DNA from 2 places in the Ornithinimicrobium panacihumi genome. Region 2 is predicted to be linked to the other one. Evidence: predicted binding sites of a transcription regulator. Region 2 holds the regulator's gene; the other holds the start of a gene.

Region 1 (11,884 bases), on a different contig from region 2:
GAGGTCGGCGACCGGGACGGCGCTGGCCGACATCCCGCCCCAGACCTGCCCGGCGAGCACCGAGATGTAGGGCCGGTTGGTGGTGTGCTGGAACTTGTTGGCCGCGGCCGCCATGCGCTGCATCTGGATCAGGCCCAGCACGTTCTCGTGCTGGCGGACCCCCGAGGAGGCGCCCATGCTGATCAGCGGCAGCTTCTCGCGCTCGGCCAGCTCGGCGGCCTGGACGAACTTCTCCCCGGCCACCTCGCCGAGCGACCCGGCGAAGAAGGACCAGTCCACGACGTAGACCACGGCGCGCTCGCCGTCGAAGTGGCCGATCCCGAACTTGGCCGACTCGGTCGTCCCGCTCTTGGTCTCGGCGTTGAGCAGCTTGTCCTTGTAGCGCTCGATCCGGTCCCCGACGCGGCGCTGCAGCCCGACGAGGTCGTCCACGACGCGCAGGTGGCCGTGGCGCTCCTGGAGGTTGACCGACTCCAGGAAGGTCCGGATCGCCTCCGTGGGGTTGAGCCCGGGACGGGTCTCGTAGAGGTTGTGCACCGTGCGCGGGACCACCGGTCGGCGGTCCACCAGCTCGGCCGTGACGCCACCGTCGCCGGTGAGGTACTCGTCCTCGTGGTCGGGGCTGTCGGTCGTGGCCCCCCGGGGGTTGCTCATCCGCGCAGATTAGCAGCGACGGGGGTGTCGACCCTCATCGCCGCAGGGCCGGGCGGGGCGCGGATAATGAACTTCCGTGGTCGCCGTGCTGCAAGGTTTCTGGCTGATCGGGGCGGTGGTCCTGGTCGGGTGGCTGCTCGCGCACTCCGGTCTCTTCGGTCGCGCCGAGCAGCAGGTGATGGCCCGGCTGACCTTCTGGGTCGGCTCTCCCGCGCTGCTCTTCCTCGTCGTGGCCGACTCCGAGGTCCGGGTCCTCTTCTCCGGCTTCCTCGTCGCGACGGTGAGCGCGGTGGTGGTGACGGCAGCCGCATACCTGGCCTTCGCCCGTCTCGTGCTGCGCCGAGGCGTGACCCACTCGGTCATGGGCGGCATGACGGTCAGCTACGTCAACTCCAACAACCTGGGTCTGCCCATCGCGATCTACGTCCTCGGCGACCCGCAGTGGGCCGCGCCGGTGATCCTCATGCAGCTGCTGGTCCTGCAGCCGTCCTGGCTCGCGGCCCTGGACGCCAGCGGCAGCGGCCGGGTGTCCGTGCGTCGCCTCCTGCGCTCGCCGTTCACCAACCCGCTGACCATCGGCTCGGTCGCCGGGCTCGTGGTCGCCCTGACGGGTGTCACCCTGCCGTCGATGGTCCGGGCCCCGCTGGAGCTCATCGGTGGCCTGGCGATCCCGGGGATGCTGCTGGCCTTCGGGATCTCGCTGCGCCTCTCGCCGATGCCCCGCGGCAAGGACAACCTGGCCGAGCTGGGCGTCATCGTCCTGCTCAAGCTGGGGCTGATGCCGCTGGTGGCCGGGCTCGTGGCCGGACCGGTCCTGGGCCTGGGGGCCACCGAGGTGCTGGCCGCGATCGTCATGTCCGCGCTCCCGACGGCGCAGAATGTCTTCATCCTGGCGGTGGCCTACGGCCGCGCCGAGTCGCTCGCGCGCGACGGCGTCTTCGCCACCACGCTCCTGGCGATGCCGGCGATGCTGCTCATCGTGGCCCTGCTCGGTGGCGGCTGACCTCGCGACGGCTAGGGTGGCGCGGTGCGGCTGAGCGAGTTCTGGACCTTGATGGAGCGGGCCTTCGGGCGCGGGTATGCGGCGATCGTCGCCGACTCGCACGTGCTGGGTCAGCTCGACAACCGCACCGCGGCCGCGGCGATCGAGGAGGGGGAGCCGGTGCGGCGGGTGTGGGAGGCGATCGTGCTGGAGCTCGAGGTGCCCCCGGAGCAGCATCACCTGCCGGAGCCGAAGAAGCGTCACTGAGCCCGGGTCCGTCGCCCGGGCCTGAGCGGCGGGGTCTTGTGCGCGTGGCACTACGGTTGTAGTGTCCGGTCATCGACCAGCGCCAGGAGGACGCGATGACCACGACGCCGAGGCTCACCACCGACCAGCTCTGGGACGCGGCGGACGCCCAGAGGCGGCGCACGGCGGACCTGCTCGCGTCACTGGGGCCGCGGGACTGGGACCGGCCTTCCTTGTGCTCCGGCTGGAACCGTCAAGGACGTCGCGGGTCACCTCGTCTGGCACCGTGACGCCGCTCGCCCGTCGAGCCTGCCCTCCACCCTGACCGAGGTCGTGAGGGCCCGTGGCGACATCGAACGGGCGACGAGCGCGCTGGCCCGGCGCTGGGCCGCCGCCCGCACCCCCGAGCAGCTCGTGGAGGAGGTCGCCGGTCTGGTGGGCCACCACCGTCACCCGATCGGGACCACCGACGAGAACATGCTCATCGACGTCCTCGTCCACCACCACGACATCTCGCTGGCCCTGGGACGGGGGCTCGAGGCGGACCCGGAGGTCGCCGCCCGCACGGCCGACCTCGTGCTCGGGCTGCCGGCGCGCTTCCGGATGCCCGTGACCGATCGGCTGGCCGCGGTGCGGCTGCGGGCGGTCGATGCCGGGTGGGAGCACGGGGAGGGTCCGTTGGTCGAGGGGCCGGTCATGGCGATCCTGCTCGCGCTCACCCGGCGGAGCGCCGCCCTGGACCACCTGGACGGGCCGGGCGTGGAACGGGCACGCAGCCTGATCGAGGGCCCCGGGGCCGGCTCGCCCGGGCCATCTTCCGGATGACAGACCTCCGGAGCCGCGCAAGACTCGGGGCCATGACCGAGAATACGAACGCCGTAGCACTGACCGACGACGAGCAGGACATGGTCCGCCGCTCCGCCTTCGGGGCCATCGCCCTGGTCTCCCAGGCCGACCCTGGTTTCTTCGCGATGTTCAAGGAGTCGATGGCCGGCTCCAAGGCCTTCCAGGAGGCCCCGGCCGGGGTCCAGGAGCTCCTGCGCGAGGGGGGCTTGCCGACCCCGCCGACCGGCAGCCGCGAAGAGGTCCAGCAGACGGTCCTGTCCGAGCTGGGGCAGTCGATGCAGGTCCTGCAGGCCAAGGCGCCCCAGCAGGCTGCCGGCTACCGCGACGTGATCCTCGCCGCCGCCGACCGCGTGGCCAACGCCTCCGACGGCGTGGCGCCGGAGGAGCAGGCGATGATCGAGCAGATCCGTGGTGCCCTGGGCGGCGGCGCTGCTGCTCCCGGTGGCGCTGCCGGGACGACCCCGCAGGCCCCCACGGCCCCCTCGGCCCCGCAGCAGCCCGCCCAGGACCAGTCCGGTCCGGGGGCGCTGGACTACCGCAACGGCTGACCCTCGCAACCGACGCGCCTGGCGGACCCGACGATCGACCAGACGATCGACCAGACGATTGAGTCGGCGATCTAGCGGCGATCCAGCCGGCCTGGCCGTCGCCCCAGGCCTGAGGATGTGTCGTGCATCCCCGGTCCTGCGCACCTGCGGTCCTGCACCTGCGGTCCTGCGGTTTTCGCGCTATGACACGAAAACCGCAGGACCGCATTCGCATGACAGGACTCGCATGACAGGTGCGGCGCTCAGACCAGGCCGCGCTCCAGCAGGACCTCTGCGATCTGCACCGCGTTGAGGGCGGCACCCTTGCGCAGGTTGTCGTTGGAGACGAAGAGCACGAGCCCGCGACCGTCCGGGACGGACTGGTCGGTGCGGATGCGCCCCACGAAGGAGGCGTCCCTGCCGGCCGCGGTCAGCGGCGTGGGGACGTCGACGACCTGGACGCCGGGAGCGCCGGCGAGCAGCTCGGTCGCCCGCTCCGGCGTGATCGGGGAGCCGAACTCCGCGTGGATCGCCAGGCTGTGGCCGGAGAACACCGGCACGCGCACGCAGGTGCCGGAGACGAGCAGCTCGGGGATGCCGAGGATCTTGCGGGACTCGTTGCGCAGCTTGACCTCCTCGGAGGTCTCGCTGTCCTCGACCACGTCACCGGCCACCGGGACCACGTTGAACGCGATCGGGGCGACGTAGGTGGCGGGCTCGGGCAGCTGCACCGCGCCGCCGTCGTGGGTGAGGTCCTCGATCGGGGTGCTGGAGGCCACGCCCGCACGGACCTGGCCGCCGAGCTCGCTGACGCCGGCGAGGCCGGAGCCGGAGACGGCCTGGTAGGTCGCCACGCGGAGCCGCTCCAGACCGGCCTCCTCGTGCAAGGGACGCAGGACCGGCATCGCGGCCATCGTCGTGCAGTTGGGGTTGGCCACGATGCGGGTCCCGCCCTCGCCGAGGGCCAGCTCCAGGTCGTCGGGGTTGACCTCGCTGACGACCAGCGGGATCGAGGCGTCGTTGCGCCAGGCCGAAGAGTTGTCGATGACGACGATGCCGGCCTCGGCGAAGCGCTCGGCGTGGGCGCGCGACGCGGTCGCGCCCGCAGAGAAGAGGGCCACGTCGATGCCGGTGAGGTCCGCCGTCGCCACGTCCTCGACGAGGATCTGGCGAGCTGCCTCATACCCGTCGATGCCGTTGGCCGAGCCGTCCCACGGGAGCTCGGTGCCGGCGGAGCGGGAGGAGGCCAGGTAGCGCACCGAGGCGACGGGGAAGGCGCGCTCGGACAGGAGACGGCGCATGACCGAGCCGACCTGGCCGGTGGCGCCGACCAGGGCGACGTGCAGGTGGGTGCGGGGCTGGGGAGTGGTCATGTCAGCGCCCCGTCCCGCCGTAGACCACGGCCGCTTCCTCGGCGTCGAGCTCGAAGGCGGTGTGCACGGCGCGCACGGCGTCCTCGAGGTCGGACTGGTCGCAGATCACCGAGATACGGATCTCGGAGGTGCTGATCATCTCGATGTTGACCCCTGCGTCCGCCAGGGCCGCGAAGAGCTTCGAGGCGACCGAGGGGTTGGAGCGCATGCCCGCACCGACGAGCGAGAGCTTGCCCACGTGGCTGGTGTAGAGCACGTCGGCGAAGCCCATCTCGGCCTGGAGGGCCCGCACCGCAGCCACGGCGGTCGCGCCGTCGGTCTCCGGCAGGGTGAAGGACAGGTCGGAGGTGTGCGCGTCGGAGGTCGAGACGTTCTGGACGATCATGTCGATCGAGACGCCGGCCCGGGCCACCGCGCCGACGACGCTGGCGGCCGCGCCAGGACGGTCGGGGATGCCGACCGCGGTGATCTTGCCCAGCGAGCTGTCGTGGGCGATGCCGGAGATGATGGGCTCTTCCATGGTGTCCTCCGTGAGGGGTCTGCCGACCAGGATCCAGGTGCCCTCCTTGTCGGAGAAGCTGCTGCGGACGTGGAGCGGGACGGTGAAGCGGCGGGCGTACTCGACCGCGCGCAGGTGCAGGATCTTGGCGCCGTGGGCCGCCATCTCGAGGGTCTCCTCGATGGTGATGCGGGTGACGCGGCGGGCGCTGGGGACGATGCGGGGGTCGGCGGTGTAGAGGCCGTCGACGTCGGTGTAGATCTCGCAGACGTCGGCGTCGAGGGCCGCCGCGAGCGCGACGGCGGTCGTGTCGGAGCCGCCGCGTCCCAGGGTGGTGATGTCGTCGTCGGTCGAGATCCCCTGGAAGCCGGCCACGATCGCCACGCCGCCCTCGTCGAGGGTGGCGCGAACGCGGCCGGGCTGCACGTCCAGCAGCCGCGCGCGGCCGTGCTCGGCGTCGGTGCGCATGCCGGCCTGGGCGCCGGTGAAGCTCTTGGCAGGCACGCCCAGCTCGTGGATCGCCATCGCCAGCAGCGCCATGGAGATGCGCTCGCCGGCGGACAGGAGCATGTCCATCTCACGGGCGGGCTTGGGGCCGGGGCTGACCTCCTCGGCGGTGTCGAGCAGGTCGTCGGTGGTGTCGCCCATGGCGGAGACCACGACGGCGACCTTGTTGCCGGCGCGCTGGGTCGCCACCACGCGCTGGGCGACGCGGCGCATCGCGGCGGCGTCCGAGACGGACGACCCGCCGAACTTCATCACGAGCAGAGCCATGGGTGCTTCCTGTGGGTCTGACCCCGAAGGGTCGGTGGCTCGGGTCGACGGCGGTGTCCTCCCGGAGGGTGCTTGCCGGACAGTGTAGGGCTGCCGTGCGGGTGAGCGGCCCTCAGAGGGTCAGGAGCGCCACGACGGAGACCACGACGATGGCCAGGATCTCGCCGATCCCGAGGCGGGCAGGGCTCCAGCCCAGGGGCGGGATCACCGCCGCCCGGGCGGTCAGCGCGAGGCCGACCAGGCCGAGGATCCAGCCGTCCGGGGAAGGGAGCAGCACCGGCGCCAGGACCGCGAGGGCGAGGTGGAAGGCCACCGAGACCAGCAGGAAGGTCCGGTTCCCCCGCTCCCGGATCGCGCTCTTGACGTAGAAGACCGTCCCGGCGAAGTAGCCCGCCAGCACCGCGGTGAGCTGGGCGGCGTGGGTCCAGTCGGTGCCGCCACCGAGGTCGTAGGCGACCAGCGTCATCAGGCACGAGCCCACCGTGGTGGCCAGGCCGCTGAGGAGCGCGCGCTCGTGCCGGGTGGCCGAGGCGGTCACGCCGACACCGAGAGGTATGAGGAAGGCCGGCACCCAGCGCAGGAGGCCGGGGGTCACGACGAGCACGAGAACTCCGAGGAGTGCTGCCAGGATCGCGTAGGCCCGCACCGGTGGCAGGTAGCGCGGCCGGCGCCGGGCCTTGAGCCACAGCGTGGTGGCGAAGAAGGCGAAGTAGCCGGCGAACCAGAAGGCGCCGAGCAGCAGGTGGGAGGGTCGGGGGCCGGAGGCGATGGCGCCCACGAGGAGCGGTGCGGCGAGCATGGCCCAGGCCCCGTGCTGGTTGGGCACCCAGCCGGGGGAGCGCCGCTGGCGGCGACGCGCCGGAGGGGTGGCGCGGGGGTCCGCCGTGGTGCTCACGTCACCATCGTAGAAAACGCGTGTTCGGACACGGACGGCGGCGTGTCGGTGATCAGTCGTACAGATTTTCGATTACGGTTGTCCACATGGTGCCGCTCTCGGTGGCCCTTCTCCACAGGTCTCGGTCCGTGGGGGTGGGTCTGTCGGTGGGGGCACCTAGCGTCTGACGCAGACACGGTCGAGATGTCCCTCTTCATGGAGGGGTCGGCGGCCGGAGGTCGGTCGAAGGTAGGCGCGACCCACCACCAGACGAAGGAGCAGACATGGCGACAGCCACCAAGACGGCGCCGCGCAACGGCGCCGGCACGACCAACAGCGACAAGCTGCGGGCGCTCGACACCGTGATGGCCCAGATCGAGAAGCAGCACGGCAAGGGCTCGGTCATGCGCCTCGGCGACGACGACCGTCCGCCGATCCAGATCATCCCCACGGGGTCCATCGCGCTCGACGTCGCCCTCGGGGTCGGCGGGCTGCCCCGCGGCCGGGTGGTGGAGATCTACGGCCCGGAGAGCAGCGGTAAGACCACGGTCGCCCTGCACGCCGTGGCCAACGCGCAGAAGGCGGGCGGGATCGCGGCCTTCATCGACGCGGAGCACGCCCTCGACCCGGAGTACGCCAAGAAGCTGGGCGTGGACACCGACGCGCTGCTGGTCAGCCAGCCCGACACGGGTGAGCAGGCCCTGGAGATCGCGGACATGCTGATCCGCTCGGGCGCCCTGGACATCATCGTGATCGACTCGGTCGCCGCGCTGGTGCCCCGTGCCGAGATCGAGGGTGAGATGGGGGACAGCCACGTCGGTCTGCAGGCCCGCCTCATGTCCCAGGCGCTGCGCAAGATCACCGGTGCCCTGTCCAACACCGGCACGACCGCGATCTTCATCAACCAGCTGCGCGAGAAGATCGGCGTGATGTTCGGCTCCCCGGAGACCACGACCGGTGGTAAGGCGCTGAAGTTCTACGCCTCGGTCCGCATCGACGTGCGCCGGATCGAGACCCTCAAGGACGGCACCGACGCGGTCGGCAACCGGACCCGGGCCAAGATCGTCAAGAACAAGGTGTCCCCGCCGTTCAAGCAGGCCGAGTTCGACATCCTCTACGGCCAGGGCATCTCCCGTGAGGGCGGCCTGATCGACATGGGCGTGGAGCACGGCTTCGTGCGCAAGTCCGGAGCCTGGTACACCTACGAGGGCGACCAGATGGGGCAGGGCAAGGAGAACGCCCGACAGTTCCTCAAGGACAACCCGGACCTGGCCGACGAGATCGACTCCAAGATCAAGACCAAGCTGGGGATCGGCGTCCGTCCCGTCGCCGCCGAGGACCTGCCGGCCGGGGTGGACCCGGTCACCGGTGAGGTCTCGGTCGACTTCTGATGTCCGCCGCAGACCGGCTGTCTGCTGCACGTGAGGCGCTGGCGGCTGCCGAGGCCGCCGCCAGCGCCTCCGGGCTGCGGCCCCAGGCTGGCCGTGCCGACGGTGCCCCGGGAGCGGGTGGCGCGGCCCGCGGATCAGGCGGCGGTGACGGGGAGCCGGACCCGCACTCGATCGCTCGCAAGATCGTGCTGCGCCAGCTGGCGATGGGTCCGCGCACGCGTCGCCAGCTCGAGGACAAGCTGCGCGACCGGGGGACCGACCCCCAGGTCGCGGCCCGGGTGCTGGACCGGATGGCCGAGGTAGGCCTCGTCGACGACGAGGCCTACGTGGAGATGTACGTCCGCTCCAAGCAGGAGACCAAGGGCCTGGCCTCATCCGCGCTGCGTCACGAGCTGCGCACCAAGGGCGTGGCCGACGACGTGATCGACGCGGCGCTGGAGGAGATCGATCCCGAGCGGGAGAAGGAGCAGGCCCGCGAGCTGGTCGCCCGCCGGATCCGCACGATGCGCGGGCTGGACCGCGAGGTCCAGAACCGCAGGCTGGCCGGCTTCCTGGCCCGTAAAGGCTACGGATCCGGGGTGGCCTACCAGGTCATCCGCGAGGCGCTGGACGGACTTCCCGAGCACGGCAGGGACTGACGCGCGCGACCCGGCGGCGCCCCTCGGGGAGGTCGTCGGGGCTGCTCGTGGGGCTACTCGTCCTCGTCGGCCCGACGGTCGGAGGGCTCCCACTCGGCCTCGGTGAGCTCGCCCTCGTCATCGCCGTCGACGTAGTGCATCGCCGACTCCTCGGGGGAGTCCCAGCTGGTGGCCCGGCCCTCCCGGGCGAGCATGCGGGCCTCGGTGTCCGGAGCCAGGCCCTCGTCCGGGGCGATGAGCCGGCCGACCCGGGTGGATCCACCACCGCCGTAGTAGTCCAGCTCGGCGCGGATGGCGTCGGGGTCGTCACCGCCGATCATCCCGTCGTCCTCGTCCATGCCGGACTCGTTCTCCGGGGCGCCGTAGGCGGAGTAGGGGTCGGGCTCCTCCTGCCGGATGCGCTGCTCGATCGTCTCCTCGCGGGACATCTCCTCGCGGGTGACGCCGTGGGCGAGCGATCCGTGCAGACGGTCGGGGGCCACGAAGCCGCGGTCCATGACGTCGCCCTGGCCGTCCAGGGTGTCCTCGGGCTGCAGCTGGTCCTCGTCGTCGACGCTCCAGACGCCGTATTCGTCACCGATCGACTCGCGGTCCACATGCTCGCTCATGGCTGCTCCTTTGCTGCTCACGTCGTCCTCCCACCCTATCCCGGCAGGTGCGGAGTCGACGGTCGGGTTGCTGTGTGCTGCACCACCTCAGGTGCCCGACGGGCGGCGGCTCCGATGTGATGGGGTGGGGGCGTGACCTCTGCCCTGGGCCAGCTCCTGGAGTTGGCCGGCCCCGTGCGCAACCAGCAGGTGAACCGGCGTCTGGCCTACCACCTCGCCTGGGTCGCCGGCGTGCTGAACTCCGTGGGTTTCGTGGCGGTGGGCTTCTACACCTCGCACATGACCGGGATCACGGCCAGCATCGCCGACCAGCTGGTGCTGGGCGGGTGGACCCTGGTCGGGCTCGGTGTGGTGGCCGTGGCGTTCTTCCTGATGGGGGCCATGGCCTGCGCGCTCCAGTTCAACTGGGCCCGCCGGCGCCCACGTTGGCACGACCGACGCTTCGCCCTGGTGCTGCTCTCCGAGGCGATGCTCGTGCTGCTCATCGGCGGGCTGGCCGACGTGGTGGTCTCCGGGGCGAGGGAGTGGCTGCTCGTGGCCGCCCTCGGTTTCGTCATGGGCCAGCAGAATGCCCTGATCACCAAGGTGTCCGACGCCACCATCCGGACCACCCACGTGACCGGCATGGTCACCGACATCGGGATCGAGCTGGGCAAGGGCCTCTACCGCAACCGGCTGGTCGACGCCGATCCCGTGCGGGCCGACCTGGGCAAGCTGTCGATGCTCAGCCTGCTGGTGGTCCAGTTCTTCCTCGGCGGGGTGATGGGAGCCCTGGGCTATCTGTGGTTGGGGTTCACCGTCCTGCTCGTGCCGGCCGTGCTGCTCCTGGTCATGGCCGTCCCGCCGCTGCTCCGTCGTCCGGGGCGGTGACCGTTCGACGGATGGGTGACCGTCCGGCGGCTCGGTGACCGTGCCCGCGGCGGTTACCCTGGAAGGCGCGCGATGAACACCCCGAAGGATCCGAAGAGAGCCCTGTGAAGACCTACGACGTGCGCACCCACGGGTGCCAGATGAACGTCCACGACTCCGAACGCCTGGCCGGCCTGCTCGAGACGGCCGGCTATGTCGACCTGGCCAGCCTGCCGGGCGACAGCCGCCCCGATGTGGCCGACGTCGTCGTCTTCAACACCTGCGCGGTCCGCGAGAACGCCGCGAACAAGCTCTACGGCAACCTGGGCCAGCTGCGCCCCGCCAAGTTGAAGAACCCTGACCTGCAGATCGCCGTGGGCGGCTGCCTGGCCCAGAAGGACCGCTCGACGATCGTCGAGCGTGCCCCCTGGGTGGACGTCGTCTTCGGCACCCACAACGTCGGCTCCCTCCCGGCGCTGCTGGACCGTGCCCGGCACAACAAGCAGGCCGAGGTCGAGATCCTCGAGGCGCTCGAGACCTTCCCCAGCACCCTGCCGACGAGGCGAGACTCCGCATACTCCGGCTGGGTCTCCATCTCCGTCGGCTGCAACAACACCTGCACCTTCTGCATCGTGCCCGCGCTGCGTGGCAAGGAGAAGGACCGCCGGCCCGGGGAGATCCTGGCCGAGGTGGAGGCGCTCGTCGCCCAGGGCGTCGTCGAGGTCACCCTGCTAGGCCAGAACGTCAACACCTATGGCGTCGAGTTCGGCGACCGGCTGGCCTTCGGCAAGCTGCTGCGCGCGTGCGGCGAGATCGAGGGGCTGGAGCGGGTCCGCTTCACCAGCCCCCACCCGGCCGCCTTCACCGACGACGTCATCGCCGCCATGGCCGAGACGCCCAACGTGATGCCCAGCCTGCACATGCCGCTGCAGTCCGGCTCCGACCGGATCCTGAAGGCGATGCGCCGGTCCTACCGCAGCGAGAAGTTCCTCGGGATCCTCGACAAGGTCCGCGCCCAGATCCCCGACGCGGCGATCACCACCGACATCATCGTCGGCTTCCCGGGCGAGACCGAGGAGGACTTCCAGGGCACCCTCGACGTCGTGCGCGCCTCCCGCTTCTCCAGCGCCTTCACCTTCCAATACTCCATCCGCCCCGGCACCCCCGCCGCCGAGATGGACGGACAGGTGCCCAAGGAGGTCGTCCAGGATCGCTTCGACCGCCTCATCGAGGTGCAGGAGGAGGTCTCCTGGGCCGGCAACCGTGAGCTCGAGGGTCGCGAGGTCGAGGTGCTCGTCGCCCCCGGTGAGGGGCGCAAGGACGCCGAGACCCAGCGGATGTCCGGCCGTGCCCGCGACAACCGACTCGTCCACTTCGCGGTGCCCGAGGGGGCCGAGGTCCCTCGTCCCGGCGACATGGTCACCGTGTCGGTCACCTATGGCGCGCCCCACCACCTCGTCGCCGACTCCGGCGTCCAGGGCGGGGTGTATGCGGTGCGCCGCACCCGAGGCGGTGACGCCTGGGCGGCGCTTCAGGAGGGGAGCACCCCGGGGGCGACGAAGAAGCCCGCGGTGAGCCTCGGCATACCGACGATCGGTGCGCCGCCGCAGCGCGAGGTGAGCG
Region 2 (11,884 bases):
GCGGCGGGGGTGACGATCGTCCCCCTGCACGTCACCGTGACGGGCAGGCGGTCGGTGGAGTCGAGGCAGATCACCCCCGGCGAGGTCGCCGAGATCCTCGCCGAGGGCAAGGAGCGCGTCTCCACCTCGATGCCCTCCCCGGGCGAGCTCGCGCGCACCTACCGCCAGGAAGCCGCCGACGGGGCGCAGACCCTGGTCTCGGTGCACCTGTCCTCGAAGGTCAGCGGCACCGTGGAGGCGGCCGAGATCGCGCGTGACTCCGTCGCCGAGGAGATCCGGGTCGAGGTCGTCGACTCCGCGGTGCTCGGCCTGGCGATGGGGTATGCGGTGCTCGCAGGCTCCCGCGTCGCCGCCTCCGGCGGCACGGCCGAGGAGGTCGTCGAGACGGTCCGCGCGCACGCGGCCGCCAGCCGGACCTGGTTCTACGTCGACACCCTCGAGCACCTGCGCCGCGGCGGCCGGATCGGCCTGGCCTCGGCCCTGCTCGGGTCGGCGCTGGCGATCAAGCCGCTGCTGACCGTCAAGGACGGCGCGGTCGCCCCGGCGGAGAAGGTCCGGACCAAGGCCAAGGCGCTCGCCCGGCTGGTCGAGCGTGGGGTCGAGGCGGTCGAGGAGGCGCGCGCCGAGGGTCTGGAGGTCAAGGTCGCCGTCCTGCAGCTGGCCGCCGAGGAGTCCGCCGCCCAGGTGGCCGGGGAGCTCGCCGAGCGGACCGGCATCGAGCCGGACGTGGCCGAGGTCGACCCGATCGTGGGGGTCCACGTCGGCCCCGGCACGGTCGGCGTCGTCGTCGCGCCCCAGCCTCGGTAGACCTCTGAGACGCCCGCGGTGCACGCGCGCACCGCGGCGATGCGGCTCGGCCCGGACCCCGCGCGGTCGTCCACACCCTGGACTGCGGGCACGGGCCTTTCCACAGCGCGGCCGACGACCGTGAACCAAGCGCGCCATCTCCCTACGGTCGGAGGTCATGAGGGGTGGGGCGTCGGATGAGGAGACGGGTCTCGCCGGCGACGTCCACCGTCTCGCCGGTGATGGCGGCAGCCTCTCCGGTGATGCTGACCGTCTCGAGGACCTGCTCGACGACCCCGGAGCCGGACGTCCCTCCGGACCCTCCATTGGCCGTCACCGCCGTGGTGGTGGAGGCGTCCCGGTGCTGTCGGTGCCCGAGTCCCTGCGGTCGGTGGACCTGTCCGTGGGGCGGGGTGCAGTCCGGGGCATGCTGCTCGTCGCCGCTGTCGTCATCGTCGTGCTGGGTGGCCTCTGGGTCTGGACGACGACGATGGCGGCCCCCGGCGAGCCCGTCCATCTCGCGGCGGTCGACGAGGCGTCGAGCCAGCAGGAGGGCGGGGCATCACAGTCCTCAGCCCCGCCGGACGCGTCCCCGTCCCAGTCGTCGGGCCAGCCGGAGGACGGCTCACCGACCGGGCAGCCGGCCGGGCCGCCGTTGCTCGTCCACGTCACCGGACAGGTCGAGAGGCCGGGCGTCGTCGAGGTCCCGGCCGGGGCCAGGGTCCTCGACGCGGTTCAGCAGGCCGGAGGATTCACCGACGAGGCGGACCAGGCCGTCCTCAACCTCGCCCGTCCGGTCAGCGACGGAGAGCAGATCTGGGTCGGACGCCCGGGCGAGGAGCCACCTGACTCCGTGGGGCCACCACCGCAGACGGCTGGTGGCGGCGGTGCGGGTGGTGGGCCGGGCGGGGGAGACGGCGGCGGTGCGGGTGGTGGCGGAGGAGGTGGTCCGGGACGGGGGCCGCTGGACCTGAACACCGCAACCCAGGCCGACCTCGAGGGCCTCTCGGGAGTCGGGCCGGTGACGGCGCAGGCGATCCTGGCCTGGCGCGAGGAGCACGGCAGGTTCACCTCCGTGGACGAGCTGCTGGAGGTGAGCGGCATCGGGGAGAAGACCCTTGAGCGGCTCGCCCCTGACGTCACGGTCGGCCCGTGAGCCCGCTGGTCGAGGTGGATCGTCCCCGGCTGGACGGTCGCCTGCTGGTCCCGGCCCTCGTCGCCTGGGCCGCGGTGGTGGTGCTGCTGCCGCACCGTGTGCCCGTGGTCCTCGGGGTGGGTCTCACGTGCCTGGTCCTGGCGGGGCCGGTCGCCGCGCGGCGGCGCGTGACGCTGCTCGGGGCGCGGAGGCGCGCCACGGGGCTGCTCGCGCTCAGCCTGGCCGTCACCGGCCTGGTCTGCTCGGTGACCGCCGCCCATCTAGCCCGGGACCGGGCCGGCCCGCTGCCAGGCTGGGGCGAGGACCGCGCGGTCGCGGAGATCGTCGGGACCGTCACCACCGAGCCACGGGTGATCAGCAGCGGCGACGAACGACCTGGGCTGGTCGTGGTCGAGCTGCGGGTCGGCGAGGCCAGGGCAAGGGGAGAGTTGACACTCGGGGCGACGCCGGTGCTGGTGTTCGCCAAGGCCGGGGACGGCTGGGAGGAGCTCGCCTGGCGCAGCACCGTGCACGCCCGGGGCAGGCTCCAGGCGCCGGACGACGTGGGCCGGCCCGTCGCGGTCTTCCAGCCCCGGGGTTTGCCGGAGGTGCGGCAGTCACCGGGCCGCGTCCTGACCGCGACCGACCACGTCCGGGAGGCCTTCCGGCAGGCCGTCGACCCGTTGCCGGCCGACGCGAGAGGCCTCGTCCCGGGGCTGGTGATCGGCGACACCTCGCTGACTCCTGCCGACCTCACCGAGGCGATGCGCGCCACCGGGATGACACATTTGAGCGCCGTCTCGGGCTCGAACGTCGCGCTCGTGACCGGCGCCGTCGCGATCGTCGTGGCACGCCTCGGGGTGGGACGACGCTGGCGGACCCCGCTGATCCTGCTCGGGCTCGTCGGTTTCGTCCTGCTCTGCCGGCCCGAGCCCTCGGTGCTGCGGGCCGGCGTGATGGGCACCGTGGGGCTGCTCGCCCTCAGCTCGGCGCGCCGCCGGGTCAGCCTGCCCACCCTCGCGGCGGCCGTCATCGCGCTGCTGTGCGTCGATCCGTGGCTGGCGCGCTCGTACGGCTTCGCGCTGTCCACCATGGCCACCCTCGGCCTGGTCCTGTGGTCACGACCCTGGGCAGATGCCATCGCCGCCCGGCTGCCGCGACGGCTGTCCCTGGTCGGCGATGCCATCGCGGTCCCGCTGGCCGCCCAGGTCGCGTGCGCACCGGTGATCGTCCTCCTCCAGGGCAACATCACCACCGTCGCGGTCCTGGCGAACCTCCTGGCCGCACCCCTCGTCGCCCCCACCACCGTCCTCGGTGTCGTCGCCGCCGTCCTCTCCCCGGTGTCGCTCCTGCTGGGGACCGGTGTCGCCTGGCTCGCAGCGCTGCCCGCCTGGACGATCGGCTGGGTCGCCCGCCGCTGCGCGGACCTGCCCTGGGGCACCCTGGAGTGGGTCGACGGGGTCCCCGGCGCCTGGCTCCTGGCCGTCGTCACGGCGGCAGCACTGGCGAGCGGCCCGTGGTGGCGGGACCTGCTGCGACGCCGACCCTGGGTGGGCATCGTCGGCCTCGGCGCCGTCCTCGCCGCGATCTGGCCGACCCGGGCGCTGGACTCCTGGCCACCTCCCGGCTGGGTGGTGGTCGGCTGCGACGTCGGCCAGGGCGATGCCTTCGTGGTCCGCACCGGGCCGGCCTCCGGGATGCTCGTCGACACCGGGCCCGACCCCGACCCCCTCCACCGCTGCCTGCGCGACCTCCGGCTGGACCGCCTCGACGCGGTCGTGCTCAGCCACTTCCACGCCGACCACGTCGCCGGTCTGGGAGGTGCGCTGCGCGCGACCGGCGCGGAGACCGCATACCTGAGTCCGGTCCTCGAACCGCCCGAGATGAGCGACCAGGTGGCCCGAGAGCTCAGCTCCCACCGGGTCGCGCCGGTGACGCTGCGCGCGGGTGACGTCGTCCAGGTCGGGGCCGCGCGGGTCGAGGTGCTCGCGCCGGGGCCGGTGCCGGTCGTGGGGCAGTCGCCGGCCAACAACGGCAGCCTCATCCTGGACGTGCGGGTGGGGGAGCGGGCGCTGCTGTTCACCGGCGACATCGAGCCCGAGGGCGCCAGGCCGGTGCGGTCGTCGGTGGAGGGGAGGGACTACGACATCCTCAAGGTCGCCCACCACGGGTCGGCCGCCCAGGACGCGCAGCTGGTGGCGGACAGCCGTGCCGAGGTGGCGATGATCGGCGTCGGCCCGGACAACACCTTCGGGCATCCCGCCCCCAGCGCGCTGGAGCTGCTGCACGGGGAGGGGATGGTGGTGCTGCGCACCGACCTGGACGGCGACATCGCGGTCAGCGACGGGGAGGACGGGCTGCGCGTGCACCGGCGCGGGGCCGGCAGTGGGCCGTGACCGCTGGGGCAGGGGGGCCGGGCCCGCGGTGGCCCGGCTCGGAGCCAGCCCGGCGCGGACCGTGCGCGCCGACGTTCGCGCCGCTCACTCGGCCGCGGTGGCCACCTTGAGCTCCGCCGCGCTCGCGCACAGGGCGTCCAGCAGGGCCGCCACCGAGGGCACGCGCTTGAGGTCCGGCGTGGTCACGATCTGCACGACGCGACGCGAGGGCGGCGCGACCGGGCGCACGACCACGTCGGGGTGGGAGACCGAGTGCAGGATCAGCTGGGGGGCCAGGGCCACCCCGAGCCCGGCCGCGACCAGGCCCAGCACGGCGACGTAGTCCTCGGTCTCGAAGACCACGTCCGGCGCGAAGCCGGCATCGCGGGAGAGGGTCAGCAGGTGGCCGCGGCAGCGGGGGCACCCGGCGATCCAGCTCTCGTCCGAGAGGGCGGCGAGGTCGACCTCGTCCTGGGCCGCGAGCGGGTGGTCCTTGGGCAGGACGAGCATCACCGGGTCGGTGAGGACGTCGATGACCTCCAGGCCGCTGAGGTCGTCCTCGCCGCGGCCGGGGTCGGTGCCCTCGTAGGAGAAGGCCAGTGCCAGGTCGACCTCGCCGGCACGCAGCGCGGCCAGGGACTCCGGCGGCTCGGCCTCGGTGAACTTCACCGTCAGCTGCGGGTGCCGCGCCTTGAGCGCGGCCAGGGCGCGGGGCACGAGCGTGGCGGAGGAGGAGGGAAAGGCCATCAGGCGGACGCGCCCCTGCTGCAGCCCGGCGATCGCGGCGATCTCGCCCTCGGCCCGGTCCAGGGCCGCGAGGATCTCGGTGGCGTGGCGGGCCAGGAGCTGGCCGGCCTCGGTGAGGCGCACGGCCCGACCCGCCCGCTCCACCAGCACGGTGCCGGTCCGGTCCTCCAGCCGCCGCACCATCTGGGAGATCGCCGGCTGGGTGTAGCCGAGCGCGTTGGCCGCGGCCGTGAAGGTGCCCTCGTCGGCGATCGCCTTCATGACCCGAAGTCCAGCAGCGTCCAGCATCCGGCCATCATAACGGTGACTAATGTCCCGCGCCCGGGGTGCGCTCATGCCACGCCCCGCAGACTCATCTTCTGCGCCCAGCACGGCCCGGACATCAAGGGACCTTGGTCCCGTCCAACTGCGGACCGAAGCCTCTACTACGAAATGTCGGATCCTGCGATTGTTGAATCAGCCACCAGAACGCACACCCAAGGAGAGCTGGCTGACATGAGCACCATCGACCGTAGCGTTGAGCACGACCACGCCGTGGTTCGTGACGAGAAGCACTTCCTCCCGGAGATCGGTGGCTGGATGCTCGGCATCATGCGCATCGCCTTCGGTTTCTACTTCCTGTGGGCCTTCGTCGACAAGATGTTCGGCCTCGGCTTCGCGACCCCGGCCGAGCGCGCCGTGGTCAACGGCGGTTCCCCCACCACCGGTTACCTGGCCGGCGTCGAGGGCCCCCTCGCCGGGATGTACAACTCCTGGTCCGGCATCGCGCTGTTCGACTGGCTGTTCATGATCGGCCTGCTCGGCATCGGCCTGACCCTGATCACGGGCATGGGCGCCCGCGTCGGTGCCCTGGCCGGCGCCCTGATGTACCTGTTCATGTACGGCGCCTCGCTGCCCACCACCACCAACCCCTTCCTGGACGACCACCTCACCGGCGCGATCGTGATGCTCGTCATCGCCGCCATCCCGGCGAGCTGGGAGTACCTGGGCCTGGGCGAGATGTGGAAGCGCATCGCCCCCGAGTGGCTCCGCTGATCACCTGATCCTCTGAGCCAGATCCCCTGGACGCAGATCCCCTGACGTTCCGGTCACGAGGCCCCGGTCGAGACATCGACCGGGGCCTCGCGCGTGCCCGCGGGCAGCACAGTTGGCCCTGCGGACACGTGCACGTCGCCCACCGGTCGGCGTGCCCTTCACCGTCCCGTCACCTGCGGACGGTGCGCTTGGAGCGTGTTCCACCAGAACGCCCACGGCCCCGGCGTCGAGCCGCACGGCTGGGCCGACCCGGCCTCGGCCCAGCTCGGGGCGGCCCGGGCCACCGCCCACCACGGGCCCTCGGCCCGGCGCCCGCGCAGCGGGTCCGCCCTGTGCCTGTCCGGCGGCGGCTTCCGTGCGGCCCTCTTCCACCTCGGCGCCATCCGTCGCCTCGACGAGCTCGGGGTCCTCGGCCGGCTGCGCACCATCAGCGCGGTCTCCGGCGGGGCCCTGGTCGCCAACCTGCTGGCCCATCCCGACCTTGAGTGGCCCGACCCCCACGGCGCCCCGGCGCAGGTTGGCGGCCTCGAGGAACTGGTGGTCGACCCGCTGCGGCGGCTGACCGGCCGCAACGTCCGCACCCCTGCTCTCCTGGCGCGTCTGCGCCCCGACGCCTGGGGCCGAGCGGACGTCAGCATCAGCGTCCTCGCCGGTGAGCTCGAGCGCGCCGTCCCGTGGTGGGGGACGCCGCTGCGCGAGAACCAGCGCGGCGGCCCGGCGATCCTCACCGGGGCCACGGAGATGGGATATGGGGTCTCCTGGGTCTTCGCGGACGCCTGCACCTCCGCGCCGCGCGGACGGATCGGGGACCACCGGCTCGGGTATGCGGCACCACCTCCCGGGTTGCGCATCGTCGACGCGGTGGCCGCCTCCTGCGCCCACCCGCCGTGGTTCGGGCCGCTCACCCTGGACGGGACCCGGCTCGGGCTGGTCGGGGGAGTGCCGGACCTGGACGAGCCGCCGGAGGTGCGCGAGGAGATCGTGCGCCGCATACACCTCGCCGACGGCGGGATCTACGACAACTTCGGGCTCGAGCAGGTCTGGTCCGACCACGAGACGGTGCTGGTCAGCGACGGCGGCGCGGTCTTCCGCGGCCAGGTGGCCGGCAGCACGATCGGCCGGATGTGGCACCTGCTCTCGATCGCGGCCAGCGGGGGGAAGACCACCCGCCTGCGGTGGCTGCGCGCCAGCTTCTCCGCCGGGATCCTCGACGGCGCGACGTGGTCGCTGGAGTCGCCCAACACGGTCTCACCCGTCCCCGGTCACGCCCCGGAGGCTGGGCTGGTCGACGGCTACGCGGCCGAGCTGGTCGCCACGATCAACCGGGTCCGCACCGACCTGGACGCCTTCACCCCCGGCGAGCAGATGATCCTGGAGCGGCACGGCTACATCGTCTGCGACGCCTCCGTCCGGCGGCACAGCCCGCGGGTGGTGGCCCGCGACACCCCGCTGGTGCCGCCGCACCCGCAGGTCGCCGGCGACCAGGCCGCGCCGCTGCTGTCCCGCTCGGAGCGGATCACCGCGCTGGGGCGGCGCTGACGCGGGCGGGGTGACAGGATGGTCCGACTCATGACGACGGATCCCCACTCCCCGCACGTGCCGCCACGCACCGACGTCGACGACGACCACTACGACGAGCTCGTGGAGCTGGTCGCCGACGGCGAGGTCACCGTGCTCACCGGGGCCGGCATGTCGACCGCCTCGGGCATCCCCGACTACCGCGGCCCGGACGGCCAGCGCCGCGTCCAGCCGATGCAGCACGGGGAGTTCGTCACCTCCGCCGAGGGCCGGCAGCGCTACTGGGCGCGCGCCTACGCCGGCTGGGAGCGCTTCTCGGCCGCCCGCCCCAACGCCGCCCACCGCGCCGTCGCCGACCTGCAGCGTCTCGGGCTCGTCCGCGGGATCATCACCCAGAACGTCGATGGCCTCCACCAGGAGGCCGGCGCCACCGACGTCCTCGAGCTGCACGGCAACCTGGCCCGAGTCACCTGCCTGGACTGCGGCGAGCCCAGCACCCGCGAGCAGGTCCACGACTGGCTGGCCGCGGCCAACCCCGGCTTCCTCGAGCGGGCCGGCACCACCGGCGAGGTCCAGCCCGACGGCGACGTCATCCTGCCCGCCGACCTCGTCGAGTCCTTCCGGGCGCCCCGCTGCCTGGTCTGCGGCAACGACCGGCTCAAGCCCGACGTCGTCTTCTTCGGCGGATCGGTCCCCAAAGCCCTCGTCGAGCAGGCCTTCGAGCTCGTCGACGGCGCACGGCTGCTGCTCGTGCTCGGCTCATCACTCCAGGTGATGAGCGGCTACCGGTTCGTCCGCAGGGCGGCGAGGAACGGCATACCCGTGGCCGTCGTGACCCGGGGCGGGACCAGGGGGACGGCCGAGACCACCCTCCAGCTGGACAACCTGCTGGTCGACGTCCTGCCGAGGCTGGCGCGGGATCTCGCGCGCTGAGCCGTCGGTGTGGTGTGCTTGAGCAGCACAATGGCACCGCGGCCAGGAGGTCCCGATGGGAATCACGCAGGAACAGCTCGACCAGTACTTCGACGCCGAGGTCGTCGACCAGGACGGCGAGCGTGTCGGATCCCTCGGCGAGGTCTACGTGGACAACCGCACGGGCCATCCCGCCTGGGCCACGGTGCGCACCGGCTGGTTCGCCGGGCGCAAGGTCTTCGTGCCGCTGGCCACCGCCGAGCTGCGCGACGGGCGGGTGCTCGTGCCCTACAGCACCGAGATGATCAAGCGCGCGCCCGACATCGCCCCCGACGGCCACCTGTCGGAGGACAACGAGCAGGACCTCTACCTTTACTACGCCGTCGACGACGGGCCGGCGCCGTCCGCGTGACCTCGGCGACCGCCTGTTCTCACTTCATGCGGGGAAACCCACTTGACGCCGGTTATAACCGGCACCCAGGTCCACAAGGCGCATGAGGTGGACGACTCGTCGCGCCCCATCACCCAGCTGCCTGCCTCCGTGACGCTCCCGGTGCGTCGCTATCTGCACGCGGCGGACCGGCTGCTGCCCGGGTCGGTGGTGTGCTGCTGGGTGATCCGCCGGTGCGGCGGGGTGCGAGCGTCCCGGGACTCCCACAGCTCGCGCAGGAGTGACGCGTCGGAGGGGAGCATCTCGCGCAGGACGAGGCGCTCCGATGACGCCACCTCTTCGTCTCGCGCCGACTCAGCGGCCATGGGCCCACCCTGCCACGCGGTGCCCGGACCCGGACAGCACGATGCCGCCCTGGTCGAGAGGGCGGCATCGTGGGACTGGGGGAGCGGGGCGGTCAGACGCGGCGCAGGACGGCGGTCACCTTGCCCAGGACGACGGCATGGTCGCCGTCGATCGGCTCGTAGGCCGGGTTGTGCGGCATGAGCCAGACCTTGTCCTTGCCCTTCTTGTAGGTCTTGACCGTGGCCTCGTTGTCGAGCATGGCCGCGACGATGTCGCCGCTGACGGCGGTCGGCTGGCGACGCACCACGACCCAGTCGCCGTCGCAGATCGCCGCGTCGATCATCGAGTCACCGACGACCTTGAGCAGGAAGAGCTCGCCGTCGCCGACGATCTGGCGGGGGAGGGGGAAGACGTCCTCGACCGCCTCCTCGGCCAGGATCGGCCCGCCGGCGGCGATGCGGCCCACGACGGGGACGTAGGAGGCCTGCGGGCGGGAGTCACCGATGCCGGTCTCGTCCATCGTCGGCTCGGCCGGGTCGGTGAGGGTGCGACGGTAGCCGTGGCCGTCGTCGCCCGGGGTGACGACCTCGATGGCGCGCGGACGGTTGGGGTCGCGGCGCAGGTAGCCCTTGCGCTCCAGCATCTTGAGCTGGTGGGCCACGGAGCTGGGGGAGGTCAGGCCGACGGCCTCACCGATCTCCCGCAGGCTGGGCGGGTAGCCACGCGCGTCCACGGAGTCGCGGATCACGTCGAGCACCCGGCGCTGGCGGTTCGTCAGCTTGGCGCCCCCGTCTCGGTCGGGCATTTCGTGGATCGTTGCCATCTCTTCCGTCCCGTGTCCTCTGCCGCCCTGATCTGGCCGAACTGCCAGGTCAGACGGTCTTCGTGCCAGGTCTGTCAGTGCTCGGTGGTTGAGTCCCTGACATGAACCCATCGTACGAGCAACGGGAGCGTCGAGCAAACATCTGTTCGACGGCGTGTCGACAAATCCCGTACGTTCGTGCTAACAATAGGACAGACGTGCTATCGAACGCGCGTCCGAGTCTGAGGAGGACAACCATGAGCGCAGTCGCGATCGACCTGCAGGACCTGTATGCCGCACCGGCACCCGTCGCTGCATCCGCGCGTCGTCCCGGTGGTCACCTGCGTCTCGTCGCAGCGGACGAGCGTCGCTCCCCGGCCCGTGCCCTGCGGATCACCCGCCGTGGCCGCCTGGCCGTCACCAGCACGGTAGCGCTGGTCCTCGTGCTGGCCCTCGCCTCGGTCCTGGGCACCTGGGGCCCGGCCGCGGCCACCTCGGCCATGACCGTCCAGCCGGGCATGACGCTGTCGCAGATCGCGGCGGAGGAGCTGCCCGAGCTGCCGCTGTCCCAGGCCATCACCGACATCCAGCGGGCCAACAACCTCAGCGGCACCAGCATCGCCGCCGGGCAGGTCCTGGTCATCCCTGGTCGCTGACCCATCAAGGGTTGCTGGACCCGACCGAACACTGCAGCGGCCGGTGCCCCGAGGGGCGCCGGCCGCTGCGCTGTCCGAGGAGGTGCCGGGTCAGCCCTGGGGCTGGTCGTCCGCCGGTCCGGGCTCGTCGAGGGAGCGCACGGCCTCCCAGACGACGGGGAGCTGCTCGGAGGGGATGAAGTAGCCGCTCAGGTGGGGGTCGAACATCAGCCCGGCGATCCCGGCGTTGGCGTAGGACCCGGCGGTGTCCACGACCTCGTGCGGCGGCAGCGCGATGGCGCTGAGGTCCTGGTCGGGAGCGATCATGCCGTTCTGCACGGCGAAGTGACGGGCCCGCTCTGAGTTGGTGAAGGCCAGCAGCATGAGCTGCCCGTCGATGGTCGCCGCTGCGGGGGACTCCTGCCCAGGGTCGCCGACCGCGACGAACCACCAGTGCGGCAGACCCATCGTCGCGCGCCACAGCTCGGTCATCCCGGTGTGGTCGTCAGGTCCTTCCACACGTGCGGCGAGCAGGTCGGTCTCGGTCTCCGCCGGGGGGAGCAGAGGGTCCTGTGGCGTGGAATGGTGGGCGTCGGTCATGCCTCCATCGCACCACATCGCGGCCGGGACCGGGGTATCAACGCGCTGGAGGCCCGGCGCCGCCTGTGGACGGACGGCGGGGATGTCGGTGCGGGCAGATAGCGTCGGGGTCATGTCAGTCACCGAGCACGAGACCAGCCACGCTCCCGTCGACCAGGCCACCGTGGACCAGGCGCGCGAGGCCCTGCGGCGGCTCGTCGGGCGGCCCGAGGCCGACTTCCGTGATGGTCAGTTGGAGGCCGTCCTGGCCCTTGTCGAGCAGCGGTCGCGGGTGCTGGTGGTGCAGCGCACCGGCTGGGGCAAGTCGGCCGTCTACTTCGTCGCCACCGCCCTGCGCCGGGCCGCCGGGGCGGGGCCGACCGTCATCGTCTCCCCGCTCTTGGCGCTCATGCGTGACCAGATCGCCGCAGCCGCGCGGGCCGGCGTGCGCGCCGTCACGATGAACTCCGCCAACGCCACCGACTGGGACGACGTCCGCGCCGCCCTTGCGGCCGACGAGGTCGACGTCCTCCTGGTCAGCCCGGAGCGGCTCAACAACCCGCGCTTCCGCGACGAGCAACTGCCCGACCTGGCCCGCCGCTGCGGGCTGCTCGTCGTGGACGA

Evidence for each region. The regulator LexA, encoded in region 2, represses DNA repair genes until DNA is damaged. The targets are predictions, from matches to a motif close to TCGAACANNTGTTCGA.
Region 1: recA (recombinase RecA) is a predicted target of LexA. The motif match lies at 6,853-6,868, and genes of this name have one in related genera.

What each region holds. Positions count from the first base shown of each region.
Region 1 covers NZ_JBQGWG010000010.1:86,386-98,269, reverse strand. The annotation lists gene ACTMMA_RS11110 (carboxyl transferase domain-containing protein) at 1-654, opposite strand, end outside; gene ACTMMA_RS11105 (AEC family transporter) at 740-1,657, shown strand; gene ACTMMA_RS11100 (DUF3046 domain-containing protein) at 1,682-1,903, shown strand; gene ACTMMA_RS11095 (maleylpyruvate isomerase N-terminal domain-containing protein) at 1,999-2,172, shown strand; gene ACTMMA_RS11090 (maleylpyruvate isomerase mycothiol-dependent enzyme family protein) at 2,216-2,707, shown strand; gene ACTMMA_RS11085 (hypothetical protein) at 2,740-3,276, shown strand; gene ACTMMA_RS11080 (aspartate-semialdehyde dehydrogenase) at 3,519-4,628, opposite strand; gene ACTMMA_RS11075 (aspartate kinase) at 4,630-5,901, opposite strand; gene ACTMMA_RS11070 (YwiC-like family protein) at 6,014-6,796, opposite strand; gene recA (recombinase RecA) at 7,060-8,166, shown strand; gene ACTMMA_RS11060 (regulatory protein RecX) at 8,166-8,804, shown strand; gene ACTMMA_RS11055 (DUF5709 domain-containing protein) at 8,858-9,412, opposite strand; gene ACTMMA_RS11050 (YoaK family protein) at 9,545-10,282, shown strand; gene miaB (tRNA (N6-isopentenyl adenosine(37)-C2)-methylthiotransferase MiaB) at 10,387-11,884, shown strand, end outside.
Region 2 covers NZ_JBQGWG010000001.1:405,690-417,573, forward strand. The annotation lists gene ACTMMA_RS01910 (DegV family protein) at 1-807, shown strand, start outside; gene ACTMMA_RS01915 (helix-hairpin-helix domain-containing protein) at 965-1,942, shown strand; gene ACTMMA_RS01920 (ComEC/Rec2 family competence protein) at 1,939-4,317, shown strand; gene ACTMMA_RS01925 (LysR family transcriptional regulator) at 4,402-5,331, opposite strand; gene ACTMMA_RS01930 (hypothetical protein) at 5,539-6,078, shown strand; gene ACTMMA_RS01935 (patatin-like phospholipase family protein) at 6,274-7,617, shown strand; gene ACTMMA_RS01940 (Sir2 family NAD-dependent protein deacetylase) at 7,648-8,529, shown strand; gene ACTMMA_RS01945 (PRC-barrel domain-containing protein) at 8,585-8,920, shown strand; gene ACTMMA_RS01950 (hypothetical protein) at 9,070-9,264, opposite strand; gene lexA (transcriptional repressor LexA) at 9,357-10,067, opposite strand; gene ACTMMA_RS01960 (LysM peptidoglycan-binding domain-containing protein) at 10,304-10,702, shown strand; gene ACTMMA_RS01965 (hypothetical protein) at 10,793-11,281, opposite strand; gene ACTMMA_RS01970 (RecQ family ATP-dependent DNA helicase) at 11,394-11,884, shown strand, end outside.